One region of the Pseudobacteroides sp. genome, then DNA from elsewhere that is predicted to be linked to it. Evidence: riboswitches for the same ligand, from Rfam matches in the RefSeq annotation. Region 1 holds a riboswitch; the other holds the start of a gene.
What was found. A riboswitch is a leader RNA that binds a small molecule or an ion and turns the genes downstream of it on or off. The one in region 1 is predicted to bind glycine.

Region 1 (8,898 bases):
TATTTCAAGATGAAAAAAGCAGAAACATACTATATTATTGTTAGAAATGATGCGTATGCTTCATCCTTCGGATATTCATTCGAACTTAAAGAATCAAGTGAAGACGATTATGGAAATTCAGTAGAAACAGCAACAGAAATCCAATTGAATACCGAGATCAAAGGAGAAATCAATAACTGCGATGAAGATTATTTCTCCTTTAAACCATTAATAAGTGGTATGTACTGCATGGATAACATTAATACAAAAGTCAATCCCGGCATTGGTCCTTATACATATATGCGAAATGCTATAGGAATTCTGGATTCAGATGGCAATACAGTGAGCAAAGATTGCGGTGCTACTGACAATGTTTCAAAAGCTTATTTTTCTTTAGCCAAAGATAAAACATATTATATTTACATTAAAAATGACGTAGATCTAGCAACATTTAGCTATTCATTTACTTTAAAAGGACCAATTATAGATGACTTTGGGAATACACCCAGCTTTTCAAAAACATTGGGAAAGGAAGTTCCCGTATCTGGCAGAGTTGATTATTATGGCGATTGCGATACATTCAATTTAACAACTACCGTTAAAGGTTTGTATTGTATATCAGTGCCTGAGATTGACAGCAATGATATATATTTATATGATAAAAAAGGTAATATTATTGATAAGTATTATTATAAATTAGATACCTCTAATTTTTATTATTTTCTTCAGGAAAATCAAATTTACTTCATTGACATAAAATCGTATAAACACGTTGAACCTTATAATATTTGTATTTATCCACCACATGCAGATGACAATGGTAACACTATGAAAGAAGCTTCCATAGTACAAATTGGTGATACTAACGCTTCCATAAACTATCCGGAAGATTATGATGCATTTAAATTTATTCCTCCAACATCGGGTACGTACTATTTTAAAATAAAAACCGATATGAATTCTATCATAAAAATTTATGACACATATGGTATGTATATTCAATACGCGGATGTTGGTAACAATACTTTATGTTGTAATTTAATAGCTAATAATGTATATAATATTGTTGTCAATAACGAATCAATACTGTCAGTGGGTGATTATACACTTACAATCAGCAATACTTTGATACAGGACACATCCAAAATAACAGGGTATATCAAGCCGGACTTTACAGATAGCTTGTTGAATTCTTTAAGAGCTGGATTCAATATATCATTATCTGGTACTCAGTTTTCTGCTATATCTGATGAAAACGGGTATTTTGAAATTACAAATGTCCCCAGATCAGATAAAGGGTATGATATTGAGATAAGTAAGGATAACTATTTAAAGAGGAAGATAGAGGATGTTATTATAGATAATAACAATATTTCTATATCTCTGCCTGAATCGCCAATTGAGTTGTGGGTAGGGGATTTGGTTGGATCCCAAGATGGAGGCATTAATATTGCCGATATAATTCAACTTGCAAAAGCCTTTAATACTTCTAAAGGCGATTCTAATTATTTGGCGGATATGGATGTAGATAATAATTCAGTAATAAACATCACAGATATAATGGTTGTAGCAAGGCACTTCAATCAAACTATGGAAAGCTACCCCAAAATAAGTATTGTTGAGAAGTCACAACTAAGGGATGAAAACAGTGTGTAAAATATTTTTGTGCTAATCAATTATGTTTTATATTCTGATAGAATAAAAATAATAAAATTGTGGGGCGATAATATGTTTATTTTGAAAAAAAAGGTTAATTTCAGCAATGTTTGCTGTAATATTTACTTTGAATCTTACTATAGTACATGAAGCAGCTAATCCTATTACAGTAATAGTTAATAACAATATAGTTAAATTTGATGTGTTTCCGGTAATAGAGAATGGAAGGACACTTGTACCAGTAAGAGCGATCTTTGAGGCTCTCGGTGCTGTTGTTACCTGGAACGCGAATACGAGAACAGCAATAGGAGTAAAAGGTACTCGAACGGTTAATATCAAAGTAGATAGTACTGATGCAACTATAAACGGCATTCATAAAAAGCTTGATGTACCAGCCAAGATAATACAGAATAGGACATTGGTTCCGCTAAGATTTATCTCTGAGAGTCTTGGATCAATTGTATCATGGAACGGAGAAACAAGGACGGCAAAGATCACTGATAATAATACCCAAGTGCAAGAAAGCACTCAGACTACTAATTTCAATAGAATATCTTTAGATATTCCAGATGGATGGATATACTCAACTAATCCTGAAGCTGCATCAGGTACAGATCAGTACAACTGGAGATTACACTGATATGGAGAAGATTGTTAGAAGCATAAAATTGTTACCCCAAAATAGTACTAACGAAAAACATATCAAAGGGTAACGCACACGGACTAGTTTTGCAGTCATAGACGGACGCAATTATATTTATACAAACCTTGAAGATGTAGAACTGGAACGCATAGTTTATGAAAGACTTCCAACCTGAATATACCTTTGAGAATTATAAGCTAAAAGTCAACAAATACATAGAGGAAAATCTGCTTTAATGTAATTACAGGACTAAAACTGATATTTCCAGTTGATCTTCCACATAAATATTATCACTTATTAACAATGCGTACAATTATTAAACCTATTTTTACACAAAAATACCTCTAACAATGACATAGCCTTTGAAAATCAATATTAACTTGAACGAATTAGTTTAATAGCACATTTGGGTTATATATGTTATAATTAAAAATGATTTTAAAACCAAGTGAATATAAACTTTATTAATGAGGTGTTGGAATGATAGTTACTAACGAAAAGCACAAATTTATATCTGAAAGCTTGTCTGGTGAATTAAAGAAGCATGCAAAAAAGTTTCAGGACGAAAATAAGGAGTATCTTGAAGCTTCAATTAGAAATAATACTTATGACGAAGTATATACAAAAATGGTTTCCGATGTTGTTATTGAGTCATACGATGTGATGAACTCCTGGGAAAATATCGCCTATGAGGAAATCGGCGGTATGACACCTCTCCAGTATTTCGGAATTTTAAATAATTTATCTGATGTGATAGATTTGGTAGTTGCTTTTGAAGTTGAAAACGCAGGCATAATCCCCAATGGTCTGGCCAAACACATAAAGGCTAGTCAGGATAAACTTTTGGATGATTTGGTAGCCATGTTGAATTCTTTGGAATTGGATGAGCAAAAATGCATGAAATTTGGACAAAAGGCTGTAATGCACACCGCAGAAATAATTGGGGACACAAAATTATTAGAGCCTTTATTTAAGATAGTATCACAAATGGAAGATCAAAAGACTGATGCAAACACATTGACTGCAGTTATGAATGCCATACAGGCAATCGGAGAACCTGCTATCGAAAGAGTAGTAAGTGCGATTGAAAGCAGTGACAAAAAAGGTCAGGTTTATAGATTTCTGCTAATTAGTCTGGCAAGAATAGGTTCAAAAAACAAATCTGATGCTGTTTACAACCAATTAAAGAAATATTTTAAGGAAAGCAGCTACAAATTCATCGAAGCAAATGCTTTGGGTGTATATGGAGATAGAAGAGCATTACCTGCTATTAGGGGATATATAGAAAAAAATGCCCATAAAATTTCCAAATGGGAATATACACAGCTAAGAGAAGTATTAATCCAGTTTGGAGGAATGGTACAAGATTTTGACACTTATTTCTCCACAGTGAAGGATATGTAGACTTTAGTAATCACTATAATAAAAATAAGCCGATTTAGATATGGTTGAGTATAAGGGGGGCCTAAGGCCCCTTTCTCAATATATAGGGAATTAGGGTCTCTACTCTATTCTGACAGCCGTTCCATAGCATAAAACTTCGGTTATGCCTTGTGAAACCTCATTGGCGTCATATCTCATTCCGATTATGGCATTTGCACCAATCTGATCGGCATGCTGTACCATGATTTCAAACGCTTCCTGTCTGGCTCTTTCACATAATTCAGTATAGAGAGATATGTTTCCTCCAAATATACTTTGAATTCCTGCACCTATGTTTCCTACTATACTTCTCGAACGAACAGTGATGCCCCTTACAATGCCTAGGTAAGATACTACTTTTTTGTCATCAAATGAAAAAGTTGTTGTTATATAACGACGATCCATTGAATCCTCCTTAATTTGAATTTGTTTAGGCTTATTCTATATCATATGAGTACCATTATCAATTGATTTTTACATTCTAAAAGGATTTTACAACATTGGCATAAAAAAATTTAGGCATTTAATTGACATAAATTATTTTTGTTATTATAATTAATTTGTTAAAGATTAATAAAATATTGCGGATGAGTGTTATGGGAGAGATGCCTTTTAATATATAAGCTTTAGGTAAAAGTGATATATAAAGGCACACCGAAGAAGCTACACTTTCAGGTAAAAAGACTATAACAGGACGCACCTCTGGAGAGACCGTCAAGGCGCCGAAGGGGCAAGTTCGCCACAGATGATGTGGGAATAATCTCTCAGGCAAAAGGACAGAGTTAGGTGTATAATTGATTTCAGAGGTCAAATCATGTGGGTTTGGCTTTTTTTAATGTCTATAAAATCTATACATTTGATTAATCACATTTTATTTATAAATGCTTAGGAGGATTTTTATGTACAATATTGATGAAGTTTTAAAAATTGATCCAGAAGTTGCAAAGGCTATGAAAGACGAAGTTGGCCGTCAAAGGAACAAAATAGAGCTTATTGCATCTGAAAATTTTGTTAGCAATGCAGTTATGCAAGCTATGGGTACACCGCTTACAAATAAATATGCAGAGGGATATCCTGGAAAAAGATATTACGGAGGCTGCGAATTTGTAGATGAGGTAGAGAGGCTGGCAATCGAAAGGGCTAAGCAAATATTCGGAGCAGAGCATGCAAACGTTCAGCCCCACTCAGGCGCTCAGGCCAATATGGCGGTGTTTTTTGCAGTTTTAGAGCCAGGTGATACAGTATTAGGTATGAACCTTGCTCACGGCGGCCACTTAAGCCATGGAAGCCCTGTAAACATATCTGGTAAGTACTATAAGATAGTACCTTATGGAGTTAGAAACGACAACTTTAGAATAGATTATGAGGAATTAAGGAAGCTTGCAAAAGAAAACAATCCAAAGCTCATAGTTGCAGGTGCAAGTGCATATCCTAGAGAGTTGGATTTTAAGGCTTTTAGGGAAATTGCCGACGAGGTGGGAGCATACCTGATGGTGGATATGGCTCATATAGCAGGATTAATAGCTGCGGGTATCCATCCAAACCCTGTTCCTTATTCACATTTTGTTACAACTACTACCCACAAAACTTTAAGGGGACCTCGTGGAGGTATGATTCTTTGTAAGGAAGAGTATGCTAAAATGATAGACAAGGCAGTTTTTCCGGGTCTTCAGGGTGGACCTCTGATGCATGTGATTGCTGCGAAGGCTGTTAGCTTTAAAGAGGCAATGACAGATGAATTCAAAGTTTATCAGAATCAGGTAGTTAAGAATGCAAAGGTTCTTGCACAGAGCCTCATGGACAAAGGACTTAACATAGTTTCAGGCGGAACAGACAACCACCTTATGCTGATGGATTTGAGAAATATAAATGTTACAGGTAAAGAAGCTCAGTTTATGCTTGATGAGGTGTTCATAACAGTTAATAAAAACGGAATCCCCTTTGATACACAGAGTCCTTTCATAACAAGCGGTATAAGAATAGGTACCCCTGCTGTTACTTCAAGGGGCATGAAGGAAGAGGATATGAAGGAGATTGCAGAACTTATTCATATGACACTTACTGATTTTGACAACTCCAGGGAGAAGGTTGTTCAGAGGGTTGGCACTCTTTGCGGCAAATATCCACTTTATTAAAATAAATATCCATAGAAATGTATTTCAAGACTCAGGGAGGAGTACCTGAGTCTTGTTAACGTCTGGGGAAATTCGGCGATTGAAGGAGGGGGGATATATCAATGGAAAACTCGAAAGATGATACAAAAGAAAATACAAGAGAAGATTCAAGAGATAAAAAGGAACCCCTTGCATACAGAATGTGCCCGAGGACTATAGACGAATTTTTCGGACAGGAAGAAATTGTAGGGCAAGGAAGGCTTCTATACAGAATGATCAAGGCAGACAGAATAGCTTCAATCATACTATACGGGCCACCTGGCACTGGGAAAACTTCTCTTGCAAGGATAATCGCATCTACCACAAAGTCCAGGTTTGAAAAACTTAATGCGGTAACCTCGGGAGTGGCAGATATTAAACGGATTGCATCAGATACCCAAAACCCTATATTGAATCCTAACGGAAAGACTGTTTTGTTTGTAGATGAGATTCACAGATTCAATAAATCACAGCAGGACGCGTTGCTGCCATATGTGGAAAACGGCACGATTGTGCTTATAGGTGCAACTACTGAAAATCCGTTCTTTGAAGTAAATAAAGCTTTGATATCAAGATCCTCCGTCTTTATGCTTAAGCCCCTTGGCGTTGAGAGCCTGAAGAGCATAATAAAAAATGCACTTAAGGACAAAGATCGAGGACTGGGTAATTATGATGTAAAATTGGATGATGATGCACTTGATTATCTGGCAGAAATAAGCAACGGTGATGCAAGAACAGCACTAAATTCCATAGAGCTGGCTGTGCTTACATCTGAGCTTGATGAAAACGGTATAATTCACATCAGTTTGGCAACAATTGAAGAGTGTGTGCAAAAAAAGCATATTACATTTGATAAATCAGGCGAAAGTCATTATGACAATATAAGTGCTTTTATAAAATCAATGAGGGGCAGTGACCCTGATGCGGCAGTTTTTTATCTAGCAAGGGCAATATATGCAGGTGAAGATCCTGTGTTTTTGGCAAGGAGGATAATAATATGTGCATCGGAGGATGTTGGAATGGCAAATCCATCTGCACTACAAGTAGCTGTTGCTGCTGCAGAGGCGGTGAGAATGATCGGTATGCCGGAAGCCAGAATTATCCTGGCACATGCGGCAGTCATGGTTGCTACAAGCCCTAAGTCCAATTCCAGTTACAAGGCTATCGGCAAAGCATTAAGTGATGTTTCTACGAAGCGGACAGGAGAGGTTCCAATGCACTTAAGGAATGCACCTGCTAATGGAATGAAGGATTTGGGATATGGTCAAGGCTACAGGTATGCACATGACTATCAGGGGAATATTGTTGATCAGGAATACCTGCCGAAGGAAATGAGGGGTACGGTCTATTATGAACCGACAGCCAATGGATATGAGGCAAGAATAAAGGAATGGCTTGACAGATGGAAAAACAGAAACAAGGATAAAAGGGAGGGTCTATAAAATGAAAAGAGTTGTTGCATGGCTTTTGCTGGCTGGATTTGTTCTATTATTGGTCAATATAGTCTTTATTCATCTATATATGGTTCAAAGTCTTACTGTATATGCAATTGTTGCACTGACATACTGGTTTCTTTTAAGAAAAGATTTTAACAGCAAAAAAAGAGATAGAGAAGAATGATCGCTTATCTGCGAGGCGTAAAATTTTATAAATGTATTGACTAATTATATCCAAAGTGCTAATCTAATTACGAGAAATCCAAGTAATATACTTGGAATTGGAGGGTGTTAAAATATGAAGCTATCTACAAAGGGGAGATATGGTGTTAAAGCCATGCTTGATCTTGCACTCCATAGCTCTGAAGGAAACATTTCTCTTAAAAGCATAGCGGAGAGACAGGAATTATCAGAAAACTATCTTGAGCAGCTTTTTGCATCCCTTCGGAAAGCAGGGCTTGTAAAAAGTATAAGGGGAGCACAAGGGGGGTACATACTTTCAGATAAACCTGACAAAATATCGGTAGGATCTGTATTAAGGGCATTAGAAGGTTCTCTTGCACCGGTAAGCTGTGTCAGTGGGGATAATGAATCTTCTTGTGACAGGTATGGCTTCTGCGTCACAAAAATGATATGGGAAAAAATGATGAATGGGGTAAATGAGGTAGTTGATTCCATATCTTTGCAGGACCTTATCAATGAGTACCACAGGCTTAATAAAAATGATGATATAATGTACTTTATCTGATAAGAGATTAATCACTTTTTATTAATGATGTTTAATAAATAATTATTTTGGGAAAACATAAACAATAACGGTTAAGGAGAAAATGCTATGGGAGAAAAACTTATATATATGGATCATGCTGCAACGACTTATGTTAAACCTGAGGTAGTTGAAGCTATGACTCCATTTTTTACTAATAGCTTCGGCAATGCTTCTTCCATATATACAATTGGAAGAGAGAGCAAAAAGGCGATAGAAGAGTCAAGAGAAAAGGTGGCTGATGCAATCGGTGCCCAGGCAAGAGAGATATTTTTTACGGGATCCGGGACCGAAGCAGACAATTGGGCTATCAAAGGCGTAGCATATGCAAATAAAGCTAGGGGAAACCACATTATAACGACAAGTATTGAACATCATGCTGTTCTTCATACATGCCAGTATCTCGAAAATGACGGCTTTGAGGTAACATATCTGCCTGTTGATGAGTTCGGGCTTGTGACACCCCAGCAGGTTGCCGATGCGATACGGCCAAACACCATACTTATAACAATAATGTTTGCAAATAACGAAATCGGAACTGTGCAGCCAATTGCAGAAATAGGGAAGATTGCAAGGGAAAAGGGAATATATTTCCACACTGATGCTGTTCAGGCCATTGGTAATATACATGTAAATGTAAAGGAAATGAATATTGATCTCATGTCAATTTCATCCCATAAGTTCTATGGGCCAAAGGGAGTAGGTGCACTCTATGTAAGAAAGGGAGTAAAGCTTGTTTCCTTTATACATGGGGGTGCCCAGGAGAGAGGAAGAAGAGCCAGTACAGAAAACATACCGGGTATCGTCGGATTTGGTAAGGCAATTGAGCTTGCAACGGCCAAT
Region 2 (8,898 bases), on a different contig from region 1:
CATTGCCTCTGTCTTGTAAATAAATAGGCCAACTATTCCTATTAATAAAAGCACAAGAGAAACTGAGGCCCCCCCAAGTACAGGATTCCACCAGGCTCTATCCATATAAATCGGAAACTCATAAAAAAGATTATAGACAAATACCAGAAGTGCACCCCCCAGACCTGCAAACAACAAATCGTCAGGAATAATATAGTAGTCCATGTCAATAAAAAACACTGCTATCAATACTGACATCAGATAAAGAAATGCAAAAAACTGTATTGTAAAATCAAACTTTAGATACAAGAGTACACAAACAACAAGGGCAAACAGAGTAATCTGAATGGGTCTGCCAAATATTTTACTTTCACATTTGCCGCATCTTCCGTGATGTAAAAAGAGGTTTATTGGGAAAAGCATTTGAAGCGGTTTGAGCTTTGTGCTGCATGATCTACAAAAAGGCCAAGCCCATGTAACGTCTTCAATGTCATTTTCCACTACTTTAGGAATTCTTGATGCAATTATATTTAATAATACTCCAAGGAACAAACTAAAAATTGATAATAATACGATTGCCATTTGCAGCCCTCTTCCTGTTTGTTAATTGGCGGTGCTATCATACAATTTTTATTATATTGGATTAATGATTACTTTTCAAGTCATAGTAAACTATAATTCCTTAGAGTGGTATAACATAGACAACAATTTCTTAAAATACAAAAAAGTTTGCAGGCTGCTTCAAAGAAGGCCTGCAAACTTTCTGCCTTTATTACTCAATAATTCTAACCATCTTAATCCCAGGAATACTCTTGACAGCTTGATATATCTGTTCATTTACTTTTCCGTCTACGTCAATCATATTAAACCCAATATTGTTTTTATGATGAGTAAGCATGTCTGCAATATTTAATTTATTGTTAGCAAGTATAGTTGTAACCTGTCCTACCATGTTAGGAACATTTTCGTGTGCGGTTAATATTCTTGTGCTTCCTGATCTCACCATATCACAATCCGGGAAGTTAACTGAATTCTTGATTGTACCCCTTTCAAGATAGTCCTTAACCTGATTAACAGCCATAACAGCACAGTTTTCTTCCGACTCAGGTGTTGAAGCTCCAAGATGAGGTATAGTAATGACTTTATCATTTCCAATCAATTCATCTTCAGGGAAGTCGGTCACATAGCATGCTACAGTTTCATTTTCCAGAGCCTCAAGCATGTCTTTATTAACAACAAGACCTCCTCTTGATAGATTTATTACCCTTGCTCCCTTTTTCATTATAGCAAACTTGTCTTTATTGAACATTCCTTTTGTTTCAGACCCAAGCGGAACATGTACAGTAATGTAATCACATGTAGACATAATCTGATCAAGGCTGGTTGCTCTAATTACACTGCTTGAAAGCCCCCATGCCGCATTAACCGAAATAAAAGGGTCATATCCTATAACTTCCATACCCAATGAAACAGCATCATTTGCAACCATAACGCCTATTGCTCCAAGACCTATAACGCCAATTCTTTTTCCCTTAATTTCAGGGCCATCAAATTGGGATTTGCCCTTTTCCACCAACTTAGGAACCTCATCTCCCTTGCCTTTAAGTGATTGAGCCCAGTTAATTCCCTGGCAAATGCGTCTGGATGACAGAAATAATGATGCTAATACAAGCTCCTTTACTCCATTGGCATTCGCACCTGGGGTATTGAAAACAACTATTCCCTTTTGCGTACACTTGTCGATAGGAATATTGTTTACTCCTGCTCCTGCCCTTGCAATAGCCTTGAGGTTGGGTCCGAACTCCATTTCTAGCATATTGGCACTCCTAACCAATATAGCATCCGGATTTTCTGCATCATTTGATAATTTGTAATGATCCACCGGCAGCAATTCCAATCCTTTTTCAGAAATACCGTTGAGCATTTTTATATTAAACATAAAAGCCCCTCCCTTTTTGTTTGTTTACTAAGTAAAATTTATGCAAATATAAAGGAGTCAAACTCTAATAGAGTGACCCCTGTGATAAACACAATAATACACATAAATAATGTGAATTAGCTCTGTCCTTTTGCCTGAGAGATTATTTCCTTAACAGGAACTTGCCCCTTCGGCGCCATATATTGGTCTCTCCAGAGGTTCGTCCGGCTGAAGTCTCTATACCTGAGAGTATGACTCCTTCGGTGAACGGAATGTGTTATTAACTCTTTAACCCTTAAATATAATTAATAAAACAAACAGTTACTCTCCCTCAACCATCATCCGATAATATTAAATATTCAATTAACTTTAATTATAATAATCTATACCATTGTTGTCAACAAATTTTACCTATAGTCAACCTTAATGTTGTCGTAAAAAATTATGGTGTAGAATACGACACAATTTCCTAAATATTTAAAAAACTTCACATAGCAGTTTAAAGATAATTTCTCCAAATTGCTATGTGAAGTCAATTCACTAAGATAACACTTTATTTATATTCAGTATTTAGTTATTCAACAATTGCAGATGCCTTAATTGATTTACGGCTTGGGTCAGAGAATGATCCCATCTTAGAAATCTTTAAGCTGTCGGAATCAGATGAGACATCAGCTTTCAATTTTAATGTTATGTTGGCAAATACCCCATTTTCCTTTATAGGCATGGATCCTTGTGTAGCATCGTTAAACAGGAATGAGATAGCACCAGGAGTTCCGAAATAACCGACAAAATTAACTATTGGTAAAGTTGCAATTAAACCAGCATCAACACTTACTACTTCCATAACACTAGTATCGTAAGAAAGTCTAAAGTCACAGTTATTTAATCCTTCTTCAGTAAGCCCTTCGAATTTAACCGGTACTGTTACAGTGCTGCCTGCTTTACCGTTGAAGTCCTCTACAATAACTCTTAATCCATCAGCGACAGGAGTTGGAGTCGGCGTAGGATCAGCTGCTGCAATAGTTACTTTTCCTTCTGCGAAGGATGGCAATATCTGGGATATTTTGCCGTTTGAGAATGCTGAGAATGACCCTACACGATTGAGGCTTAGCTTGCAATCCCCAGATGTAGCATTATCCTTTATTTTAGCCTTTATTACAGCAAACACTCCATCAGAAACTATCTGTAATGAGCCTTGAGTTGCATCACTGAAAAGGAATGATATATACCCCTGTGAATCAATATTGGATGAGAAATTGGCTACAGGAAGCTGAACTATTGATCCTGCTGTTATGCTCATAATTTCAAGTGCATCCTTATTGAACATCAATTTGAAATCACAGTTGTTTATACCGTTTGCAGGCACACCATTAAAGTTAACAGGAATCTCTATTACATCACCTGGCTTACCTTTTCCATTGCCTATTTCTACATTCACTTTCAATGCCGGATTAGTAGGAGTAGCAGTTGGTGTAACTGTTGGTGTTGGAGTATTTGTTGGCGTTGGAGTACTTGTTGGCTTTGGTGTACTTGTTGGCTTTGGTGTACTTGTTGGCTTTGGCGTACTTGTTGGTGTCGGTGTGAAGGTAGATGTTGGTGTAGGAGTATATGTAGGTGTAGCAGTTGCTGTTGCCTTTACAGCAATTACAGTCACCTTTCCGTTTGTAAATACAGGCTCAACACGAACCATGTTTTTACTTGAGAAAGCACCAATACTACTTAATGTTATTTGGTAATTTCCTGTTACATCAGGATTTAAAACTTTAAACTTGATATTTGCAAAGACACCGTCTTTTATTATTGGACTTTGACCTTGTGTAACATCACTATAGAGGAATGCAACAATTCCATTATTGCTGTTTGAAGTAAAGTTAACACTTGGAAGAGTTACTATATCACCTGGGGTTACACTAGTAATACTTAATGCACTGCTGTCAAATGATAATCTAAAGTCACAATTATTTATACCTTGTTCAGGTACATTAGTGAAGCTTACAGGCACTATGGCTTCCTGCCCTTCAACTGTAACATTTCCAATATCAACCTTTACTTTTAATGCAGCAGCATTTGTAGGAGTACTTACAGGTGTTGCCGGGGTTTCAGTAGGTGTAGCTGTTGGTGTACTCTGTGCCTTATTAACAATTAATTCACCATCTTTTGTACTGGCTTTTATAGCAACCATATTCTTACTGGAGAAAGAACCCACTTTGATAAACTTGATCTGATATTTACCTGCTGGTGCATTTTCCTTAATTTTTACGGTGATATTTGCAAAAACACCATCTTTAACTATAGGATTTAAACCCTGAGTTGCATCACTGTACAGGAATGATATGATTCCTGCACTCTTGTTAACAACAAAGTCAGTCAGAGGACTTGGTATAATATCTCCAGCCTTTACTTCAACAATATCCATTACACTGCTGTCAAAAGAAAGTCTGAAGTCACAGTTATTTACCCCATTTGCAGGTACGTCACTGAAGTTTACCGGAACAGTTACAACACTTCCAGCGTCACCCTGCTGGCTGCCTACAGTCACATCAATCTTGTTTTCAGAAACTATAGGTGTAGGAGTAGGTGTAATTGTAGCACTTGGCTTGATTGAAGCAATGGTAACATTACCATTAGTTGATGTTACTTTTACAGATTGCATGTTTTTTGTTGAACATGCACCCACACTGCTGATTTTTATGTCGTATGTACCCGCTATTGCAGTACTTTTTATTACTGCCTTGATTTTTGCAAACATTCCCTTAGTTACAATCGGGTTAGACCCTTGAGTAGCATCGCTGTATAAGATTGATATCTGTCCTGCCTTGCTGTAATTGGCAGAAAAATCAGTTAATGCAGAAGGAATTATAGCTCCAGCCTCAACATCTTTTATTTGTAAAACGTTGCTATCATAGGAAACCTTGAAGTCACAATTGTTAATTCCTGTTTCAGGAATATTCTCAAATATTATTGGAATATAAATTTCATTTCCAGGCTCACCATTTGTGTCTCCTATTTGAATGCTTACCTTTGCATTTGTAACAACAGGAGTCGGTGTAGCCGGTGTTGGTGTAATTTTTGATGCAGATACTTTAATAGTACCTCCATCTATAAATGCGTCAACCGGTGTCATCTTGTATGCTTCAGATGGACTAATGCTTGATATTGCCCCAACTTTTGAGGATACCAACATGTAATCCCCTGCAGCTGCACTATCCTTTACCTTTAGCTTTACACTTGCAAACAAACCGTCATTCTTTATCTGATTTGAACCTTGTGTAGCATCTGCAAACAAGAAAGATACTGTTCCGTTACTCTTTGCATAAGAATAGAAATTTGTTGAGGAATTGTATATAATTGAACCTGGAATAATGCTTTCCATTTCAAAAACATCACTGTTGAACTGTAATCTAAAATCGCAGTTATTTATTCCACTAATTGGAACATTTTTAAAACTGATGGGTACTGTAACAGATTGACCTGCAACGGCCTCGGCTGATTCAACCGATATCTTTAAGCCATCTGTAACAACTGCTGTAGGTGTAGGCGTTTGTTTTACATCCCCCTTAACATTCAAAGCACCTGATGCGAAGTCTGGATTGATCTTTCCGCCTCTTGTGTCTGAAAATGATCCTACGGAATCCATTTTTACAGTATAATTTCCGCTTACTGCGTTATCCTTAATCTTAAATTTCAAATTGGCAAAAGGACCGTTGATGGTAATCGGTAATAACCCTTGTGTTGAATCACTGAATAAAAATGAAACAACTCCGGATTTACCACAATATGAAGAAAAATTTACAACAGCATTAGGCACGATTATTCCAGGTGTAACTTCTTCAAGCTCCATCGCATTGCTGTCAAATGACAATCTAAAATCGCAATTATTGATTCCGGCTGTTATACCTTGAAAACTTACAGGTATAGTTACGGAATCACCCTGACCTCCTGCGGCTGTGCCTATAACTACATTGACTGCTGAGGCCGCAAACGATACAATTGGAAACAAATTAGAAACTAACATAACCATCATTAGAACAAGTGCAAATATTTTATTCTTTTTCACTTAGATAAACCCCCTTTATTTTGTTCCGTACTTATTTATAAAACGAAACTTTAAGCACTTTTCTAGTTTACCCCTTAGATAAGATAAGTAAAACCCCTTAGTCTTTCTCTCTGTTAATTCTCAGTCGCAAATATGCGGCTATTTGTATGCTCTATCCTTTCCGTATTCTGTTATTAATATAACTTTTTGGAGTCTCAACAGAATGTATTGGCTTTTGTTAAGTTGATATATCACTCCTCTCAAAATAGTAATAAAAATTAATTTGCGGTTTTTGTACGCATTATAAAACAAAACCGCAAATATCTTCAGAAAAATTATATTTAATCAACGATCTTTCTAATTTGCCTTTTTCAAATAATATCAATCATTATTTGATCTATTAAATAAAGACCAGTTTATTTATTCCTGAAGAATTAATTTTTAGTCAATAATCAATTATTAAAAAATTGTAAAGTATGGATTTCGTACTAGATGTGAAAATTGTTATAAATCAGGATCAAATCAGCAATAGGTAATATAAATATTATAACCCAATAGATCTAATATCTGCTTGGAGTTGAGAATACTTATATCTTTCAAGAATGAAGTGTGTTATTGGTTCGAATAAAGAGTATGTTTAATTTTGTATAATCAGTAGTAAAAAAATCATTTATTAGTGTATAGTTAATCTTAACAGCTTAAATATTATTCAGCATTACTTTATATAAAAGCTATTTATATGCTCATATGAATTTTTCAAAGTTCGAAAAACAATAACGCTGCAGTAAAACAATCAATTCATGCATAGCTAGACTAATATCTCTAAATTAATTAAACCCTCGAACATTGTTTCTCGTATAAATGCAAAAGTAAATCAATGAAACATACAACGAAGAACCCAGTAACAACCGATCTCGTTAAAATATATTAGTGTATGTAACTCGTTTAATATTACTTCCTTAACCACCTTATATAAAATTAAAGAAAAAACGGACAACAAAAAGGAAGAAATCAAGCGATATCTCAATTGCTTCCCTATGTAAAAAATAATATTATTACGAATCAACTAAATATATATCTAATCTCTATAATCTATTATAATCAATTTGCACGGTTTTTTTTATGATTTATTTTTTGATTTTTTGATAAGACTTATGAATTTCAAACAAATTATAAACTATCCCAGAATTTCATCAAAATATTCCCCCAAAATACCATCATTTTCAAATCCATTAGCTGAAAGAATGGATTCGAATGTTATAACTTTATCTTTGCATCTTTTAAGTACAGATCTCATGATCATAGCAAGATATTCCTTCTGATTTTTTTCCTCAAGTTCTTCTGTGTATATAGATTTGTCATCCCATGTTTTAGAAAGAACATGAACATTAGTTAATTCCTTAATGCTTCTAGGCGTCCAATTTTTGCTGCTCAAACTGCTTAATATAATAACCTTAGAAGTCATTGAGCATGATAGATAGGATACAGGAGTAGTTAATACAACCGAATTGCCTTGCAATTTCTCCTCCAATTCAAAAATACTCTCTGAAGCTTTAATCCCGCTTCTTACCATTTCTAAAAAACCCTTGTCCACACTGATATTCTTAAACCTCGATACTATTTCGACAAATGTTTGAGCACTATCTATGAGATTTTTTGCCTGTAATACATCATTATCGGACAAATCATGGGATACAAGTATTTCAAGAAAAACCTTCTGCAGAAAGGCATCTATCGGCAGCTTATTTTCTAGCTCCCTGTATTCATCAATCCAATTTCTTATATATTCATATTTTTCTATATTATAGTATCCTATTCTCTCTACTAGACCTGGAAACTCAATATCAGGAAACTTTGCAAAGGGCTTTTGCCTGCAAATCTCATCTGCTAGAATAGAGCTTCTTATTGGGTCAATCTTTAATATCAGCCTTATTAAAGCTCTCACATTATCCCTGTTAGGGGGAAGATTGAATGAGGGATGACAAAGTAAAGCCAATGTAATAAGTGCCTGAGAAAAGGGGTTATCTATTATTCTGTTTTTTCTTGAGTGATTGTTTAAAGTCAGACCGTTAGCTTCCAATATTCTTCCGATAACAAACTCAGTAACTGGGTCTGCATACGTTGATAGAATTGTTATATCCGAAGGAAGGTAACCCTCTTCCCTTATGAGTTTTACTATTTTATCACCTATAAGTTCTAACATCTCACTTCTAAGTTCAACAGGCTGGGTCCTCTCAACAAATGCTTTATTTGATGCTTTGAAGGCAGTATTTCCCTCAATGTATTCATAAAGCATGTCTGAGAATTCATACATAAAGCTTTGACATGTAAAAGAGCTATCAAGGTTTATAACCTTGCACCTACCCAAAAGCTTTTCCTTCACATACTCATGGCTGCTGCCGAAAACCTGACCATACCCGCCCTCATGGTTATAACCGAAAAGACAAGACCTGACATTAGGCAGAAGCAATTCGATAAAATCAACCTCTGTAGGCACACACTCTTCAAGATTATCTATTATTAAATGCTGCACCCTCTTAAATAGCTGCTCTCTATAGAAATCATCCGTAATAAGGCAATTATTATAAAGCTCAACAGCCATGGCAAAATCAAACACTCCAAGCTCAATGCACTTATTTCTGTATGCAGCGGTAATATTATCAGCATCACTGAAAATCTGCTTTTTGAGGTCATCTTTGATTTCCAGAGAATTGTACAGCCTTTTACCTATATCCTTATAAGATATACCTGAGGTTGCCGCTTTAACAAGATTTGAAGTAATATCTATGGATATCCTATCTGTAAATGATGTCACCCCTGGGAATATTCCCTTTCTTTCCCTGTGTGCCTGGATAACTGCAGATACCAAAAACTGGGCAGACTCAAAAGTAAGGAAAGTCGGCTTTATCCTTCGGTCCATAATATCTCTGCAGTTTTTTAATACAATCGGATAATGGGTCCT

Region 2: linked by a shared signal. The riboswitch ahead of VIO64_RS04805 (3-phosphoglycerate dehydrogenase family protein) and the one ahead of glyA (serine hydroxymethyltransferase) in region 1 are both predicted to bind glycine.

Annotation. Positions count from the first base shown of each region.
Region 1 is NZ_DATCTU010000045.1:92,673-101,570, forward strand. It holds gene VIO64_RS08255 (hypothetical protein) at 1-1,635, shown strand, start outside; gene VIO64_RS08260 (copper amine oxidase N-terminal domain-containing protein) at 1,742-2,275, shown strand; gene VIO64_RS08265 (hypothetical protein) at 2,759-3,682, shown strand; gene VIO64_RS08270 (YbjQ family protein) at 3,782-4,105, opposite strand; glycine riboswitch at 4,288-4,397, shown strand; glycine riboswitch at 4,401-4,482, shown strand; gene glyA (serine hydroxymethyltransferase) at 4,600-5,835, shown strand; gene VIO64_RS08280 (replication-associated recombination protein A) at 5,937-7,295, shown strand; gene VIO64_RS08285 (hypothetical protein) at 7,297-7,473, shown strand; gene VIO64_RS08290 (Rrf2 family transcriptional regulator) at 7,588-8,037, shown strand; gene nifS (cysteine desulfurase NifS) at 8,125-8,898, shown strand, end outside.
Region 2 is NZ_DATCTU010000032.1:52,061-60,958, reverse strand. It holds gene VIO64_RS04810 (A24 family peptidase) at 1-561, opposite strand, end outside; gene VIO64_RS04805 (3-phosphoglycerate dehydrogenase family protein) at 752-1,918, opposite strand; glycine riboswitch at 2,039-2,115, opposite strand; glycine riboswitch at 2,119-2,239, opposite strand; gene VIO64_RS04800 (cohesin domain-containing protein) at 2,472-5,957, opposite strand; gene VIO64_RS04795 (UvrD-helicase domain-containing protein) at 7,114-8,898, opposite strand, start outside.